Regions from separate parts of the Carnobacterium antarcticum genome, predicted to be linked through region 1. Evidence: predicted binding sites of a transcription regulator. Region 1 holds the regulator's gene; the other holds the start of a gene.
What was found. The regulator LexA, encoded in region 1, represses DNA repair genes until DNA is damaged. The targets are predictions, from matches to a motif close to CNAACANNTGTTNG.
Positions count from the first base shown of each region.

Region 2: recX (recombination regulator RecX) is a predicted target of LexA. The motif match lies at 2,479-2,492, and genes of this name have one in related genera.

Region 1 is NZ_CP010796.1:452,127-461,367, reverse strand. Features, by position in the region: gene tkt (transketolase) at 1-1,609, opposite strand, end outside; gene NY10_RS02440 (DUF896 family protein) at 1,730-1,972, opposite strand; gene lexA (transcriptional repressor LexA) at 2,135-2,758, shown strand; gene NY10_RS02430 (adenine phosphoribosyltransferase) at 2,828-3,340, opposite strand; gene recJ (single-stranded-DNA-specific exonuclease RecJ) at 3,364-5,697, opposite strand; gene NY10_RS02420 (DegV family protein) at 5,818-6,684, opposite strand; gene NY10_RS02415 (DUF1836 domain-containing protein) at 6,695-7,288, opposite strand; gene NY10_RS02410 (acetate uptake transporter) at 7,470-8,084, opposite strand; gene mgtE (magnesium transporter) at 8,319-9,241, opposite strand, start outside.
Region 2 is NZ_CP010796.1:733,572-742,812, reverse strand. Features, by position in the region: gene NY10_RS03775 (YflT domain-containing protein) at 1-121, shown strand, start outside; gene NY10_RS03770 (SDR family oxidoreductase) at 318-1,190, shown strand; gene NY10_RS03765 (general stress protein) at 1,232-2,416, shown strand; gene recX (recombination regulator RecX) at 2,552-3,415, shown strand; gene mutY (A/G-specific adenine glycosylase) at 3,412-4,626, shown strand; gene ntdP (nucleoside tri-diphosphate phosphatase) at 4,903-5,436, shown strand; gene NY10_RS03745 (SGNH/GDSL hydrolase family protein) at 5,845-6,693, shown strand; gene NY10_RS03740 (FUSC family protein) at 6,768-7,865, opposite strand; gene NY10_RS03735 (Fur family transcriptional regulator) at 8,150-8,584, shown strand; gene NY10_RS03730 (LacI family DNA-binding transcriptional regulator) at 8,766-9,241, shown strand, end outside.

The DNA of each region.
Region 1 (9,241 bases):
GCGCTTTTTCTTGTGTGCCTGGTAAAACAGGCAAGTTTTGACGAGACAAGACCAATAATGTCGGGTGATCCGTTGACGTTATTGCGATCTTCCAAGCAGCGGTTACTTCATTCCCGTCTGCTGGACGCAAAACAGTTAAATTCGGCATGCCGCGTAAGCTAGACAAGTGTTCAACCGGTTCATGGGTCGGTCCATCTTCGCCGACCGCCACCGAATCATGGGTAAACACATAGGTTACCGGCAATTTCGAGATCGCCGCTAAACGAATCGCTGCACGTAAATAATCGGTAAAGACAAAGAACGTGCCTACATAGGTTCTTGAACCGCCATGTAAAGCGATTCCGTTAGCAGCAGCTGTCATTGCAAACTCACGGACACCGTACCAAATGTTCCGTCCTTCATATTGTCCCGGTTGGAAATCTTTTTCTCCAGCGACCATCGTGTTGTTTGAAGACGATAAGTCGGCTGATCCGCCCCAGAAATAAGGAACTTTTTCAGAGATAGCAGTCAAAACTTGGCTTCCGGTAACACGAGAAGCTAAAGCGTCGTCTTCTACGGAGAAGCTTGGCAATTCACTGTCCCAACCTTCTGGCAATTCAGTAGTCATCGACAATTCGAATTGAGCCGCTAGTTCAGGATGATCTTTACGGTAAGCTTCAAAAGCAGCCGTCCATTCTTTTTCCGCTGCAACGCCTTTATCGACCATCGTTTCTTTGAAACGTTGTGCTACTTCAACGGGCACGAAGAAGTCTTCGCCTTCCCATCCGTAAGCTTTTTTCGCTGCTTCGATCCCTTCTGGACCTAGTGGAGCACCGTGGACTTTATGAGATCCCGCATTAGGAGCCCCAAAACCGATCACCGTTTTCACTTCGATCAAGGTTGGTTTCGTTGTTTCTGCTTTTGCTGCTTCAAGTGCAGCATTGATTTCGTCTAAATCGTTTCCATCTTTTACTAAAATATAGTGCCAATTGTACGCTTCAAACCGTTTTCCAACGTTTTCAGTGAAGGCTTTTGAAGTCGGTCCATCCAATGAAATATCATTCGAATCGTATAACATGATCAGTTTACCTAACTCTAAATGACCCGCTAAACTTGCTGCTTCTGCAGAAACCCCTTCCATTAAATCGCCATCGCCACACAAAGCATACGTGTAATGATCCACGATTTGGTGATTTTCTTTGTTATACGTAGCGGCTAAATGGGCTTCAGCCATTGCCATTCCTACAGCATTTGCGATCCCTTGTCCTAATGGACCAGTAGTCGCTTCAACCCCATCGGTATAGTGAACTTCTGGGTGTCCAGGAGTCTTGCTTTCCCATTGGCGGAATTGTTTTAGATCATCAATCGACACCTGATAGCCTGCAAGGTGTAAAAGGCTGTACAACATCATTGAACCATGGCCGGCTGAAAGGACAAACCGATCACGATCCACCCACGTTGAATTTTTAGGGTTTACTTTTAATTGTTGCGTCCAAAGAGTATACGCCATCGGCGCTGCCCCCATCGGCAAGCCTGGGTGACCAGAATTGGCTTTTTGCACTCCGTCTATACTCAGTGTTCTAATTGTATTTACCGCTAATTGGTCCGTATTGTCAAACAAGTAAATCATCCTTTCAATTGTAATACCTCTATTTTACTGTTTTATTCCCATTGAAGCAATCACTGAATGCATTTTTTATAAAAACAGTCTTTCTTTTCTTAATACCTGCACTATTTATCGCTCCATTTGTTAGGAACGGTCGTGGATGCCTTTTTCTTTTTGGATTTCTTTCAATTTATCGGGAGTCACATCGTTGCCTTCCTCATCAACAACTTTTAGTCCTTCGATATGATTGCGCATTCCTCCCCGAAAAGCCGCTAAATACGCTTCGCGAAGTTTTTTTTGTTCTGCTTGTTCAGACAAGCTCAGCCCTTCAGCTTTAGATTTATTTGCTAATTCATTGATTCTGGTCAATTGTTCTTTAGGTAACATTTTACTCACTCCATTATTTGTATTCTTTAGCTACTATACCAAAAAAATCCTATAAAATACATCAAAGTGATTTTTAAATATAGCGAACATTTGTTTGATTCGCATATAATTTTATGGTATTCTATGAATAAGAAATATATAGGAATTGAGGTGCAGCTATTTATGCGTAAAACTCCAGAATCTAGACAAATTGAAGTATTACAATATATCCACGAACAAGTCCAATCAAAAGGTTACCCACCGACTGTACGCGAGATTGGAACAGCCGTTTCTTTATCTTCTACATCGACTGTCCATGGGCATCTGTCCAGATTGGAAAAAAACGGGTTTATCCAACGAGATCCTAGTAAGCCGAGAGCAATCGAATTAACAGCTACGGGGTTATCAAAATTAGGTGTTCAATTAAAACAAATTCCTTTGCTAGGAACTGTTACAGCGGGCGAACCCATCTTAGCAGTAGAAGAAGCGACTGATTATTTTCCGCTTCCGCCAAACTTAAAACAAGAAAGCGAATCGCTTTTCATGTTGACTATCCGTGGGGAAAGCATGATCGATGCTGGGATTTTTGATGGTGATGAAGTGATCGTCCGCAAACAATCCAGCGCCAACAACGGAGATATCGTTATTGCCTTGACCAATGAAGACGAAGCAACATGTAAGAGGTTTTATAAAGAAGATCATTATTATCGTTTGCAGCCGGAAAATGAGACCATGGATGCTATTATTTTAGATGAAGTATCTGTTTTAGGAAAAGTCGTAGGACTTTACCGCAGCCATATATTTTAATACAAAAAGTCGCTAAACAAATTTTGTTTAACGACTTTTTGTATTGTCCATTATTAGTTTATCAAGCTTCTAGTATTCCATTAAAGCTAAAATATCGTATCCTTTAATTTTGTCACGTCCATTTAAATCGGTTAACTCAACTAAGAAAGCCATACCGACTACTTCTCCTCCTAGTTGCTCAATCAATTTGACTGTTGCCGCAATTGTTCCACCAGTAGCTAGTAAATCATCGCAAACCAGCACTTTTTGTCCAGGTTTGATAGCATCTTTATGAATTTGCAAAACGTCATTGCCGTATTCTAAACCATAGTTGACTTCGACTGTGTCACGAGGTAATTTTCCTTTTTTACGTGCCGGCGCAAAACCGATACCTAATTCATAGGCAACGGGACATCCTACAATAAATCCACGAGCTTCAGGTCCAACAATCATATCCACGCCTTTATTTTTTGCGTATTGAACGATTTCGTTGGTAGCATAACGATAAGCTTCTCCATCTGCCATTAAAGGTGAAATATCACGAAAGATAATGCCTTCTTCGGGAAAATCGGGTACATTTGCAATATATTTTTTTAAGTCCATTGAAACTTTTCCTCCATCCAATTTTACAGTTCTTTTTTCAACTGTTGTTTTAACCAAGTTTCTAGTTCAGTAAACCGACTATAGATCAAAGCTTCTTCAGCTGCTATTTTTTTCAAACGGTTTTGATAAGTAGTCGATTCAGTCAACTCTTTCTTTTCAGCATTTGGAACAATATTCATAACACCGTCTTTTATTGTAACAAATCCTACTTCAAAAAACACAGAAATCATAAAAATCAATAGTTTTTCTTTTATTTTCAAATGCGTTGCTAATAAACTTATTTTATGACGAACATCAATATCAATATGAGTTGCAGTATACTTAAAAACTTGTGAAAATTGCATCCGACTAGGTATTCCAGTAAGATAAGCTTCTTCTTGGTTAAAGAAACAAGCCACAACCTTTGTTGGCTCTACCTGATTCAATACAGTGCTTAATAAAGTTAAATCTGAGGGGCAATCAACTAAAATAAGTTGATCCGTGTGCAGGATAAAACCCTCGGCACTTTCTTGATCAGTGATCAAATGACCGTAACTTGTCTCAGTGATGCTGCTTTCATATTGTTGATAGTTTTTTTCATTGAAAAATAAATAATCAGCAGGTGCCATCTGCCAAATTGCTGGAGCGATTTGAGTACTTCTCAAATCAAAAACTTGCACTCCCTCAATTGCCAAATCTTCAATCATCAACTGAGGCTTACGCAACCCATTCCATTCATTGATGCTTAACTGTCCCACAATCGATAGTTCAGCATCAGCACCAATCTCAGCTGCAACAGGGCCGAATTGAAAACCAATCACATCTAAAGATGCTGCTTCATCCATTATTTTTAATTTCAAATGTGCATTATCTCCGCCGATACGTCGAACATCTTGTGCTTTTACATTTTCGAATAAAAAGACCGGTTTAGGATTATCCGTTCCAAAAGGAGCAAGCTTTTGCAGCTCTTCGATTGATTCCACGCTACTCTCAGCTATGGTCAACCGTTCATCAACTACGATTTCTTCCGTTAACTGCTCAGCTAAACCGCTTTGCAGTAAGAAAGCATTGAGTTCTGTTTGAATCGCACCAATATTCTCGACAGGCAGTGTCAAACCTGCTGCCATATGGTGTCCGCCAAAATTCGTCGTCAGGTGACTGACATCTTCTAATGCTTCATACAGATGGTAAGCTGACACGCTTCGTCCTGACCCTTTAGCTGTCCCATTCGTCCTATCCATATTCAATACAATGGCTGGTTTTCCAGTCTTGCCAACCACTTTGCTGGCCACGATTCCTAAAACTCCTTCATGCCAGCCTTCTTTTGCTAATACATACACATGCGGGTTCGCATCGCTTTTTTCAATCATATCAAAAGCTTCAGCTGTGATGGTTGAAACCAAGGCTTGTCGTTCTTTATTTTTCTCATTAATTAACTGGGCTAAAGAATTCGCTTCGGCCTCATCGAATGTCGTCAACAATTCTACAGCAGGAGCAGCCTCGCCTAAACGCCCAATCGCATTCAACCGAGGGGCTAAAATAAAGCCAATCGTCTCTTCATCTACTTCTGATTGCTTGGCTCCAGCCACCTTGCATAAAGCAGCTAAACCCACTCTTTGCGATTCTCTTAAAACAGCTATTCCTTGCATGACCAAAGCCCGGTTTTCTCCTAATAAAGAAACTAAATCCGCCACGGTACCAACAGCTACTAAATCGAGTAATTCAAGTGGAACTTCACCCAGTAAAGCAGTCGCCAGCTTAAACGCTACTCCTACTCCTGCCAAATCTTTAAATGGATAGTGGCCATTTGGATGACGGGGATGAACAATTGCATAAGCCGCTGGCAAGATTGCAGGCAATTCATGATGGTCGGTTATGACTACATCAATTCCTAACTCATTGGCTTTAGCAATCGCCTCATGTCCTGAAACACCATTGTCACAGGTAACGATCAACCCAGTTCCAGCTTCAATCAATTTTTCAAACGCCTGAGTATTCGGACCGTAACCGTCGCTAAATCGATTTGGAATATAAAAATTTACTTCTCCGCCAATCATTTCGATGGCTTCTTTCAAAACGGCCGTACTTGTGACACCATCCGCATCATAGTCGCCATAAATAGTGATCAGCTCACCTTTTTCAATTGCTTCCATAATACGGGAAACGGCTTTATCCATATCGTGCATGAGAAAAGGATCATGAATCCACGTCTCATCGGGCTTCAAAAAATGCTGGATTTCTTCTTCTGTCTCTAAGCCCCTTTGTAAACACAAAGTCGTAAATAATGATGTGAAACCTAATTTCCGGCTCAATTCTTTTTCATGTTCTTTGTCCATCATCGTTTCTTTTACTTTCCATTTTGTATGTGCTTTTAGCAAATCGTTTCACTCCCAACTTTCATATTATAGCAAAGAAACCTCCTGAAATGTTATTTAAAAGTCTAAAACAAACAGAAAAAAGCTTTCCTAATAGAAATCAGGAAAGCTTTTCGTTTCACTTTAAGGTTCCACGATACAGACACCGATCCCGATTAACCCAGGACCCGTATGAACACCTAGTGCTGGGCTAATTTGACCTTCGTAAATTTTATCAAAAAGAGGCAATTGTTTTTTAAGTTCAGCACGAATGCCCGCAACTTGACTTTCAGCAGTTTTTCCGCCATAAGCAATAGCTAAATGGTATTTTTTAGCCGTTCCTGCAAATTCAACTGCTAAAGAAATTGCTTTTTGAACACTTTTCTTGCTGCCGCGTATTTTAGCGACGGTATCATAAACCCCGTCTTCATTGCAGGTAATAATAGGTTTTAAATTTAACATATTACCCAAGACAGAAGCGACCAAACCGATTCGACCACCTTTTTGCAGATACTCTAACGTTGGTACGTGGAAAAAGATTTTAGACTTCGCAACATCTTCTTCTAATTTAGTTTTGATGATTTCCCAATCCAAGCCTTCTGCAACATAAGTATAGGCTTGGACAGCAATCAACCCGCTGCCGATTCCGATATTTTTTGTATCAACTGTGAAGATATCCAAATCTTTAAACTGTTCCGCCACTACTCGAACCATATTGTTTGTGCCGCTCAGTCCACTAGAAATAGTGACACAGATCACTTTTTCAAAGCCTTCTGATTGAATTTCTTCCAGCATTTCAGTGATGGTTTCGCCGCTCGGCAATGAAGTTTTAGGTATTTCTTCTTCTAACCGATCATATACATCTTGCGCTGTGATATCCACATTATCAGTGAATTCTTCATTATTATAGATAATTTTTAAAGGAATAACTTTCATATTTCCTAACTTAACGATTTCTTCAGGGACATTGGACCCAGAATCGACGAGAAAAGCAATTTTTTCTTTGTTCATAATTATCTCCTCACAGTTCAGTTTCTTTTTTTTGTTTGGTCTCTTTCCTATTTGCTGTTTTTTCTTGAGCAATCAAAGATAACGTTTTTTCAGTAACGATTTTAGTCGCTACCGCTATCGTTGCAGTGCGAACAACTAAATTAGCCATATCTGTATCATTTGGCATCAACGGCAAAGGGTGTCGATCTTTTTTCTCCAAATGTGAAGCGATAGCTATCAAAGCTGCTTCTTGTTCAGTACAAAACAAATCATACGCTTCCCGAATGCCGCTGATTGAAGCTTGATAGATAATTCCTTCTTTAACTTCTGGAATAGTCAAGACTTGTTTCAAAACAGAAATCGCAATTAGGTACGCTAAATGTTTTTTCTTATATCGCTTTTTCACAGGAGCTGGAATCAACCCTAATTTCACATAATTATTTACCATTGACGCCGTAATGATTTTTTTCTGTTGACTCGGATTAAACACAGAAAGATAAGTATCAATCAAAGTCAGTACTTGATCCATGTATAAATCAAAATCTGGCAAGTCTTCCCAACGCGGAAACCGAAATTGAGTAATTTCTTTTGTCCAGGCTATTAATTCTTCTTCTATTTTATTCATGTAGTCACCTATTCTAACAATTTAATTACCCATAGTTTACCATAAGTCAGATAACTAGACAAACTAGTTATTGAAACTAGATATTTTTTTGAAAAGCACTTCGAAGAATCAGCACCTAAAGGTAACCGCATACATAATAGCGTGGTTTAAACTCCTCTTGCAAGAAGAGGAGTTTCTTTTTTTATTTTTTAAAAATACCAAAAGGTTTGCCGATTGGCAAGAAAGTATAACCAAAATGTCCATTTAAAACTGCTGCCGCACTTCCATAAAAAGCAAAGATAGCAATCAAAAACTCAGCAATAGCAGCCATCATGTGAAAGAAGTTTTCTGCAATTCCAAAACTTGACATAAACAGCCCTAAGAAAAGAAAAGCAATCAATAAGAAAATCATAAATAAATTTTTATTGGTTTCCATCGCTCCCAATGTCATAAACACAGTGAAAACAAAGTAGCCTAAGAAAGCCACACCTAATTGTCTAGGGTCATACATTGCCTGAAAAGCAGCTCCAAATAAACCGTTTTGAACCATCCAGCTCATTCCTGTTCCTAACCAAAATAAGCCGTAAGCTGCAAAAGCTGTTGCTCCAAATAAATTGTTGTGTTTTGCATCATATGACGAAGCAATCAACTGCCCAATTCCACCTAGCATAAAAGCCCAAGGGACGATACCGGAAACGCCGTTAGTCCATCCTAATTTTTGTGTAGAAGCAACTAATGTCACCATTGCTAATCCAAATAATCCAATTGCTGTTGGATCTATTATTACCTGTTTAACCTGAACATGTTCTTTTTTCACTGTATGCATACTCCTCTGTTTGTAATATCAACTTATTCAAAGTAGCATCTCCTACAGCTTGAGTCAATAACACTTTGATTGATTTCGCTTTCAATCCTTTAAACCGACACTTTGATTCACAAGTTCTCTTTAGATTGGTTAAAATCTTTTAGATAGAAAAGTACTGTTTTAGGTTTGCCCTAAAAAGAGCAGCACCAAACGTCTTGAGATACGTTTGGTGCTGCTTCCAGATTTTTAAAGCACATGGAGTAGTTTTGTTGCTACGCTAAAGTAAATCAATAACCCCATTGCATCATTGATGGTCGTGATGAAAGGACCAGAAGCAATAGCAGGGTCAATTTTCAGTCTGTTGATAAGAAAAGGAATTACAGCACCCACTACAGTAGACAAGCTTAAGGTCACAAAAAGAGAAAACCCAATAATCACTGCTAAAACTAGATTCTGATAAAAGATACATACTACGAGTGCTAATACTATTCCCGCAGCTAACCCGATTATCATTCCTGCTACTAATTCTTTTAGTATATTCTGCCAAAATTCTTCCTTGGTTCTTTTTTCTCCCATAGAAATGTTTCGGACCGCTACTGCCAATGACTGCGTTCCTACATTTCCGGCTGAATCCATAATAATGGGGATAAAAGCAGCAAGCACTACAACTTGATTCAAAGTTTCTTCAAAAGAACTAATTAAAGAGGCACTGATCATTCCCAAGAAAACAAGGATGATGATCCACGGCATCCTTACTCGAGCAGTTTGCCAAGCGCTTTCTTCTCCTCTTTCCATTTTGCTTTTAGTTTTTCGGATAGCAGAAAATTCATTAAAATCTTCTGTAGTCTCTTCAACTAGAATATCCATCACATCGTCAACAGTTACAATTCCTAACATCACATCTTCATCGTTTAAAACAGGAACTGCTAGTAAATCGTAATCTTGAATCATACGTGCAACTACTTCCTGGTCATCATTGATTCTCACAAAGGTTAGCTGGGTAAGCATAACGTCTTGAACTTTTGTATCTTCTGGATGAAGAATCATGTCACGAAGAGACAAAATACCTACCAATCTGTTTTCTTTATCTAAAACATAAATATAGTAAACCATTTCTGTTTCTTTAGCAAAGATACGCACCATTTTTACCGTCTGCTGCACAGTGTTTT
Region 2 (9,241 bases), 280 kb from region 1:
GGAACCGAAGCAAGAACAGCATCCGGATGCTCATAAAAACATTCCGGAAAGCGATGCTTATTACAGTAATAAATATGAAGACGCCGGTGGAAAAACAATTAAAGATGATGAAAGCAAATAATAAAAAGCTGAGGCCGATTAAAAAATCGTGCCTCATTTTTTTAAATTAGGCTTACCAAAGAGCAGTCTGCAGTTGAAAAGAAGCGAATACAGAAAAAACAAAACTTTAACAAGCGTTCTTTTTTGTATCCGTTTTATTTATCTGTTACGATGATTCTATAGAGAGAAAATAAAGGTAAAGAAAGTTGGGATTAAACATGAGTGAAGAAGAAAAAGTAAAGACACAACAGCCTAAAGCAGATTATTTGATGGATGATGAAAGTGAAAATGTTAATCCAACACCACAAACAGAAAGCTCAGATTATTTAGCCGCAGGAAAATTAAAAGGAAAAAAAACCTTGATTACCGGAGGCGATAGTGGAATCGGACAAGCTGCAGCATTGGCTTTTGCTAAAGAAGGAGCAGATGTAGCGATCGTTTATTTTGAGTCAGATGAAGATGCACAATTCACTAAAAATAGAATTCAAGAAATCGGTCAAAAAGCGTTAGTTTATAAAGGCGATGTCGGCGACGAAGCTTTTGCTCAAGAAGTCATCGACAAACTTATCGCTGAGTGGGGCACGTTAGATGTATTGGTAAACAATGCCGGTGAGCAGCATTATCAGGAAAAAATCGGAGATATCACCGCAGAGCAATTGGACCGAACTTTCCGAACCAATATTTTTGGCATGTTTTACCTGACAAAAGCAGCGATGCCTCATTTGCCTAAAGGAGCCTCGATCATTAACACGTCTTCGATCACGGCTTACCGCGGCAGCTCGACCTTGCTGGATTATTCGGCAACGAAAGGAGCGATTGTTTCCTTTACGCGCTCTTTCTCACAAAATAAAGAAGTTACCGACAAAAAAATCAGAGTCAACAGTGTTGCTCCAGGTCCAATTTGGACGCCTTTGATTCCAGCTACTTTTCCAGAAAAAAAACTGGAAAGCTGGGGGAAAGACGGCGCATTAGAACGTCCGGGACAGCCTTATGAACTAGCACCGGCATATGTCTACTTGGCTAGCTCTGACTCTAGTTATGTTACTGGTCAAACGATTCATGTAAATGGCGGTGTGGTAGTCAACGGTTAAGGCAATAAATAAATAAAAAAAATGATGGGAGCGATCAAAGGATGACTAAAGTAGTAGAATCTTCATATCAGACAGTTGATGAAACTATCGGTGCAGTAGAACGGTTACTAAGTGAAGGACGTTTAGTGAGCGACATAGTGATTGTCACAAGTCGTGAAAATCAATCAAATATTCGTAATCGTACGCTTGTTGAAGTCGATCGTGTTCCCGCTGATGGAAATAAAACAGCTTGGGAAAAATTTAAAGAAATGTTTACCGATGTTGACGAAACAGCAGCCTTGGAACATTACGGTATCGATAAACAAACGGCATTGCGTTACAACGATGCCATCAAAATGGGGAATTACGTTATTTTAGTAGAAGAAAAAAAAGACATTCCTACCCGGCACAATCTAGACGATCGGCCAGTTGATTTGTCTGAAGCTTTTGCCAAGGTAGAACAAGAAAAACCAATTGGACAAGCAGGAAGTGGAAAAAAAACAGTGGTAAATACGACTTCACCGAGGGGTGAGAGCGCTTATTACAATGATCAAGATAGTCGTTTAGGCGAACAAATGTCCACCGCAGATGAAGCGAAAACGTTTTCCAGAAAAAATAATCAACCCTCAGACTCCAGCGGCGGGTTTAGCCGAGCGAGACAAGGAACACCGATTGGTCAAGGAGGAAGCGGAACAAGAATAGTCAAGAATTCTTCTTACCCTGCTGGTGAGAGTGCTCATTACAATGATAGTGACACACAACTCAGCAAACGCACTAAAGAGGATGATGACAAGTTGTTTTCACTAGAAGAAGATGAGATTTCGGCTGAAAAACCAACTACGGTTGTAGAAGAACCAGTATCTAGTACAACGGAGACGACGATGCCGGTCACCAATTTAGCAGCTGATCCTTCTTATAGAGAAGGGGTCGTCGATACAGTAGTTCCTGAAATAACCAAAGAAAACAAACAAATCGATGAAACGGCTCAAGAAAATAAAAAAACAGGTTCAAAGACTAAGCCTCACGAACAGGATGAAACAATTAAAGCTAATAACAAAACTCTTAAGCAAGAGTACGACCCAGCAGACAACCCTTTACAAGGCAGACCGAAAGACTCAACGGATTTTGAAACAGAAAATGCTCGCGAAACAGCCGTTGAAGATTCTGAATCTTTGCCTCGTTTTGATAGTGGTACAATCACTGGGCAACCTTTCGTTGATCCATTACGGGATGATTTTAAAAAATAAATAATTTTCAGTAAAAATGATGACGAAGAGAACCTCGTCATCATTTTTACGTTTTCTCAAACCAAACTTCTGTTCTGTTTAGAGGATGTTTTTATGCTATAATGGCATAGATAAGAATAGAGGAGGAAGATCAATATGAAAGACGATTTATTAAAAGAAATCCTTTCCTCAAATAAATCAGAAGCGGGTTCTTCTGTTCCTAAAATAACTAAAATAGGAACACAAAAAAGAAAAGGGCGCTACAATATTTATTTAGATGAAGAATATGCTTTTCCAGTGGATGAAGCTATTTTAATTAAGTTTTCATTACACAAAGGGATGGAAGTCTCTGAGGCGTTTCGTGAAGAATTAGAGTCAGAAGACGGAACAAGAAAAGCATATGTACGTTCTTTGAACTATTTGAATTATGGACTGCGCTCAGAAAAAGAAGTGCGGGATGATTTAGCAAAACATGACTTTTCAGATGCTGCCGATGAAGTTGTTGAGCAATTAAAAGAACAAGGCTATCTAGATGATTTGATGTACGCAGAAAGTTATACGCGTACTGGTGCAAATGTCGGAGGAAAAGGTCCTCGTGTTATTAAACAAGAATTAAAAAAACGCGGGATCAGCGAAGAATATATTGAAAAAGCTGCCGAACAATACCCATTTGATCAAATGGTTGAGAACGGAGTCCAGTTAGCAGAAAAAGTTATTCGACGTTCTGGGCAATATTCTAGTCGCGAAACCAATAATAAATTGCGTCAAAATTTAATGCAAAAAGGATTTGATGCAGATATCATTACACAAGTGCTAGAAGAAGTAACCGTTGAAAAAGAAGAAGATGAAGAATATGCAGCAATCAAAAGACAGGGAGATAAAATTTGGCGTAAACAAGCTAAATTGAAAGGGTATAAAAAAGCACAAAAAGTCAAAAGCAGCCTGTTTCAAAAAGGATTTGCTGGTGACTTGATCAATCAATTTATTGAAGAAAAAGAAATGGAAGATCAAGCAGAATGAAAAATGAAAATGTATTAAGTAAAGCGCAAGCAGAAACGATTAAAGAAGTTTACGGCATTGAAATGTGGCCGCAAGAAAAAATAGAACGATTTCGTGCAACTCTTTTAAGTTGGTATGATTTAGAGAAACGAACGCTGCCTTGGCGCATCAACAACGATCCTTACCGAATCTGGGTATCGGAAATCATGCTGCAGCAAACGCGTGTCGATACTGTCGTTCCATATTATTTGAATTTCATGAAAAAGTTTCCCAGTATTCAAGCTTTAGCTGAAGCTGAAGAAGATACGTTATTGAAGGCCTGGGAAGGTTTAGGTTACTACTCGCGGGTTCGAAATCTGCAAAAAGCAGCTATCCAAATCTCAGAAGAATATAACGGTGAGATGCCTCGCGATCCAAAAGAAATCATTAAATTAAAAGGCATTGGACCTTATACGGCAGGGGCTATTTCGAGCATGGCATTCGGGTTACCAGAACCAGCTGTTGATGGCAATGTTATGCGCGTATTAAGTCGTTTATTTGAAATTGATGCAGATATTGCAAAACCTGGCAACCGAAAAATTTTTGAAGCGGTTATGCGGGAGTTAATCGACCCATACAAACCCGGCGATTTTAATCAGGCTTTTATGGATCTGGGTTCAAGCATTTGTACGCCTAAAAATTATCATCCAGAACTAAGCCCAATTGCTGAATTCAATGCTTCTTATTTAAACGGGACGTGGGAAAGATATCCGGTGAAGAGCAAAAAGAAAAAAGCTGAGCCGGTTTATTATGTTGGAGCGCTGATCAAAAATGAAAAGAATGAATTCCTGTTGGAAAAGCGCCCTGCAAATGGGTTGTTGGCAAATATGTGGATTTTTCCTTTAATAAAAGAGAGTTCGGTTTTACAAGAAATAAATATTAAACCAGGAAAACTGCATTTAGTGAAATCTGAAGTGAAGCAAGACCAAGTACTGTCAAATTTATTGACTGAATTGAATTCTCATTATCGCGTTGAACCGACACTGATGAAGCAGCCATTTGATGAAATAGTGCATATTTTTAGTCACTTAAAGTGGTTCATCGCTGTTTATTACGGGCAAATGTCAAAAGAAAACATAAAAATACCTGAAAATTGCCGGTGGGTGCACCCCGATGATTTTAATGATTATACATTTCCAGGCCCACAAATGAAGATGTGGCAAAGTTATCTGGAAAAGATGGAAAACAAATAATCAACAAACAAATTAAACCCCTTAAGTAGAAAAAGCGTCTTTTTACTTAATGGGGCTTATTTTGCTGTCGTATTAACACTTGTTTGGAAATAAGCCTTTTTATTACCCTTTAAATAACGATTTCTCATCTTTCTTTCATTTAATAATAGCTTTTTTGATTTAAATGAATGAATTTGTGATATAATATCAATGAGTTCGAGTGAACTGATTCACTCTCTGGAGTTATTTATTAATTTCTCGCTACGCGTTTATGAGAAAAGGAAAGTTGGGTTAGGGATGCATGTTCCAAAAGAAGGAGAATACATCACAATCCAAAGCTATAAACACGATGGAAGTTTACATCGCACATGGCGAGATACTATGGTTCTTAAAACAAGCGATCAATCTCTAATTGGGTGCAATGACCATACATTGGTGACCGAGTCAGATGGGCGACGCTGGTTAACAAGAGAACCGGCAATTGTTTATTTTCATAAACATTATTGGTTCAATATTATCGCAATGATCCGCGACAACGGCATTTCGTATTATTGCAACCTTGCTTCGCCTTACGCCTTAGACGACGAAGGAGTGAAGTATATTGATTATGATTTGGATATTAAGGTATTTCCCGATGGCGAAAAACGTTTATTGGATGTAGATGAGTACGAAGACCATAGCAAATTGTGGGGCTATCCTGATGATATCGACCATATTTTAAAAGAAAACGTTAAAACTTTAGTTGAATGGATCAATGAAGAAAAAGGTCCGTTTTCTAAGGAATATGTTGACTTATGGTACAAACGTTATCGCCAATTGGCAAACAAATAAACGGTCTTCTGCTGGATGAGATGGTTATTCTCAAACGATGATTTTTTTTGAAAAAGGCACCTCTATTACTGCAGGTGCCTTTTTTCTGTTTTAAGGAGTTCTATCATTTTTGAAGTTAGTAAGCGAAATAACTGTATGTTACAAACTTGAAATTTTCGGAGGGATAATGGCTGCTTGTAGCCATGAAGAGGCTTGATAAACTGGAGACAGGGCTCCAGAAGGTCCTTTGGCTTTCTATAAGCAAACACGTAAATTCCTGAGAAAATTATAACCTCTAAGAACTACTAACACGGTTTGGCAAAGAACCGTTTTAAGGAGTAAGTGAATATAGAAAAGTGTCTTTCTTTACACAATTAAGCTGTGGTATAATAACGGGTGAAATAGTAAAAATGAAGGAGTGAATCATGCGTGACGAAGAAAAAAGGCTTTGCCCTTATATTATTATTTAGTTTAACTGTTGCTGTCATATGGTTTGGGATGGACTACCAAAAAAACCAAAAAGCTCAGTTATTAGATCCAACCGGTAATGAAGCGAGTGCTAACAGTTCGACAAAAAAAGAATCTTCAGCAGATACAGGTGGGCAATTAGAAGATTTTGAGAAAAAAAGAGAGAAGTTATCCGTTTTAGATTACTTGACTTATCTTACATTAAAAAAACAAGCAGCAACCGTCAGTTTTTACGGAGATATTTCAGAAAATGAAACATGGCCTACTGCTGTTGAGAACTACATAATGGAACAAACCAATCAAAATGTCTCGGTTCATCGTGTTCCTTTTCCAGATTTTGACTCTTACCGTTTATTGGAAGAAAATGCTGCAGCAACTTTATCAGAAGAACCTTCAGATATCGTTTTTTTTCAGCTTCCTGTTTATGGAGATCAAGTAAGAGACATTAGTTTGGCTGATTCTGGCAGCTATTTAAGCGAGGCTTATGAAGCTATTAAAAAAGCTTTGCCGGAGGCGCTGGTCATTTTTGTAACGCCAAATCCAAGCAGTATTCGCCAAGGAGACTTCAATTCAAGAACCTTAGATTATACGAGCTATTTAGATCAAGCAATTACAATTGCAGCAGAAAATGCTATTCCTCTTTTTGATCTGCATGCGGAATATGAAGCTGAGTTGGAAACGAATAACTTAGATTTGTCTGATACATTAGCTGATGATGCAAAGCAATTGAATGCTCAAGGAGCGGAGATTTATTCGAAACTATTTATTGAACAATTAAATGCGCCTATTGACACCACAAGCGGTCTGTAATCATTTTTACATCAAAAAAGGCTCAACTTCTGTTTTTTAGCAGAAGTTGAGCCTTTTTGGTTCTATCATTTTTTCTACTGTTCAATGTGTTCAATGTTGTCAATTTGAGTTTCGGGGTTCCAATCATTTCCCTTAAAGCTAGTGACCAAAGTATTTAAATGCAGTAAATATTCTTCGTACTTTAAAATACTTGACATAATATGAATAACAGCATTGCTTTGTGTATAGTCTTTATTTATTTCTACTTCCATACTGGCTTCATCAAAAAAAGATTGCATTAATTTAGTCCTTAATGATTCTTTATAAGCAATGAAGTTTACTTCATCTGGGGAAACACGCCCGTTGAATTTTAATAGAATTTGTTCATGAGCACTCATCAAGGTCTCTAAACGTTCCCGAATCTGGATACGCAATTCTTCAGGGAAATGATTAAAAGAATTTTCGTGGAGATGCAGTATCTTAGCTAAGTTGTAAGCTACTTTAGTTGTCGAAATGATTTGACGGTAAACAACAACTTTTCTTAAATTTTGGATTCGTTTCTTTTGATTAACATACGTACTTTCATCTTTCAATAAAGAAAAGTAAACATCTAGGCGATCCAGTTCTGACTTTACCCATTTTAAATCTTTTTTTAAGATAGAATACTCAATGTTTTTCCGAACGCTAGCCCGTATCCATTTCATGATTTCAGAAGTTGTGTAATCAATTAAATGATACAATTTTTCTTCATATTTTGGAGGAAACAATAAAGTGTTAACCAAAAAGGCGATAACAACACCAATAAATGTCGCTAAGATTCGAATGGAAGCAGACAAGATAAAATTGTCACCCGGCGACATCATAATAACGATCAAAGTCACAGTTGCAAGGCCAATCACCGGACCAAGGTTAAATTGATTTAAGATAGCAATCAATAAAACCGCAGCTAATCCTACAAACATAAAGTGATTGCCTAATGTTAGGTTCATAATAATGGCAACAACCCCGCCAATAAGGTTGGCAAATACTCTGTCTTTCAAGGTTTTTACAGATCGCTTTAATGATGGCTGTAAAGCAAAAATCGCCGAAATAGCTGCTAAAACGCTAGCCCCCTGCATGTTTAGAAAATACGGTATCGCTAAAGCAAGAGTAATGGCAATGCCTGTTTTCAGAGTCCTTGCTCCAATTCTCATAAAAAATATCCTCTCCTAATTAAAATCATTCCTGATCTTTCTTTCTCTTATTTTATGCTAGTTCTCCTATTATAGCAATGATTTGCTTTATTGAAAAGCGAACTGGCAGATCTCGCAGTTATTATGAAAGAAAGCCAATAAAAGTTCTTTTTGCTTCAAACCATAGAGTTGTATTCTTAAGTGATAAACGTTATCATTAAGAAAGACAGAAAAACTTTAAGAAATTAAAGGGAATGTTACAGAAAATAAAAAAAGGAGGGAAAACTCTCTTGGCTATTAATCAAATGGTCGTTCGATCGATTGAAAAGTTAAAAGCTTCAAACATACGCATCACTCCACAGCGTTATGCTGTACTAGAGTATTTAATTGAAGCGCATAGTCACCCAACGGCTGATGAAATTTACCGTTCACTCGTAGAGCGTTTTCCAAATATTAGTGTAGCGACAGTTTACAATAACCTGCGCCTTTTTACTAAAATTGGATTTGTGGAAGAAATGACCTATGGTGACGGATCAAGCCGTTTTGATTTTGCTTCAACGCAACATTATCATGCTATCTGTGAAAATTGTGGAAAAATTGAAGATATTTATTATCCAGGTTTGGATGATGTTGCAGAAGTTACACATAACTTGACCGGTTTTACAGTGACTCGTCACCGCATGGAAGTTTATGGGATTTGTCCAGAATGTCAGGAAAAATTGGATGTTGTAAAAAATTAAAGCGTGTTCTGACAGCAGTTGATTCTTTTGACTGCTGTCGGATCACATTTTTTATTAAAGCCGTTTACACTATAGCTTGTTTTTTCTTTTCACACAGGCGATAATAAAGCAGAAGAGACCGCTTGAAAAAACAAAAAAAGATTAATCAGTAATAGGAGCTTCGTAAAAAAGGAGAATCTGCATGACAACGTTAAACGATGTTGCGAAAAAAGCGAATGTATCTAAAATGACCGTTTCACGAGTCATCAATCATCCAGAACAAGTGACCGATGAACTGAAAGTACTTGTTTTTAATGCGATGGAAGAATTGAACTACCGGCCTAATGTGGCAGCTAAAGCATTGGCTAATAATCGTACCCAGATCATTAAACTATTTATTTTAGAAGAGATGGATACTACTGAACCTTATTATATGAATTTACTGACAGGTATCGCTCAGGAACTAGATACTCGCCATTATTCATTGCAATTAGTAACTAAAAATAATTTTGATATTGGTTCATGTGACGGTTACATCATGTGCGGTGTTCGAGAAAAAGATTATGAATGGATTGGACGTGCAACTAAGCCAGTCGTCTTATTTGGTGAAAATCGCCACGGCTATGATTTTGTCGATTCTGATAATCAAAGTGGAGCAGCTATGTCCACACAATATGC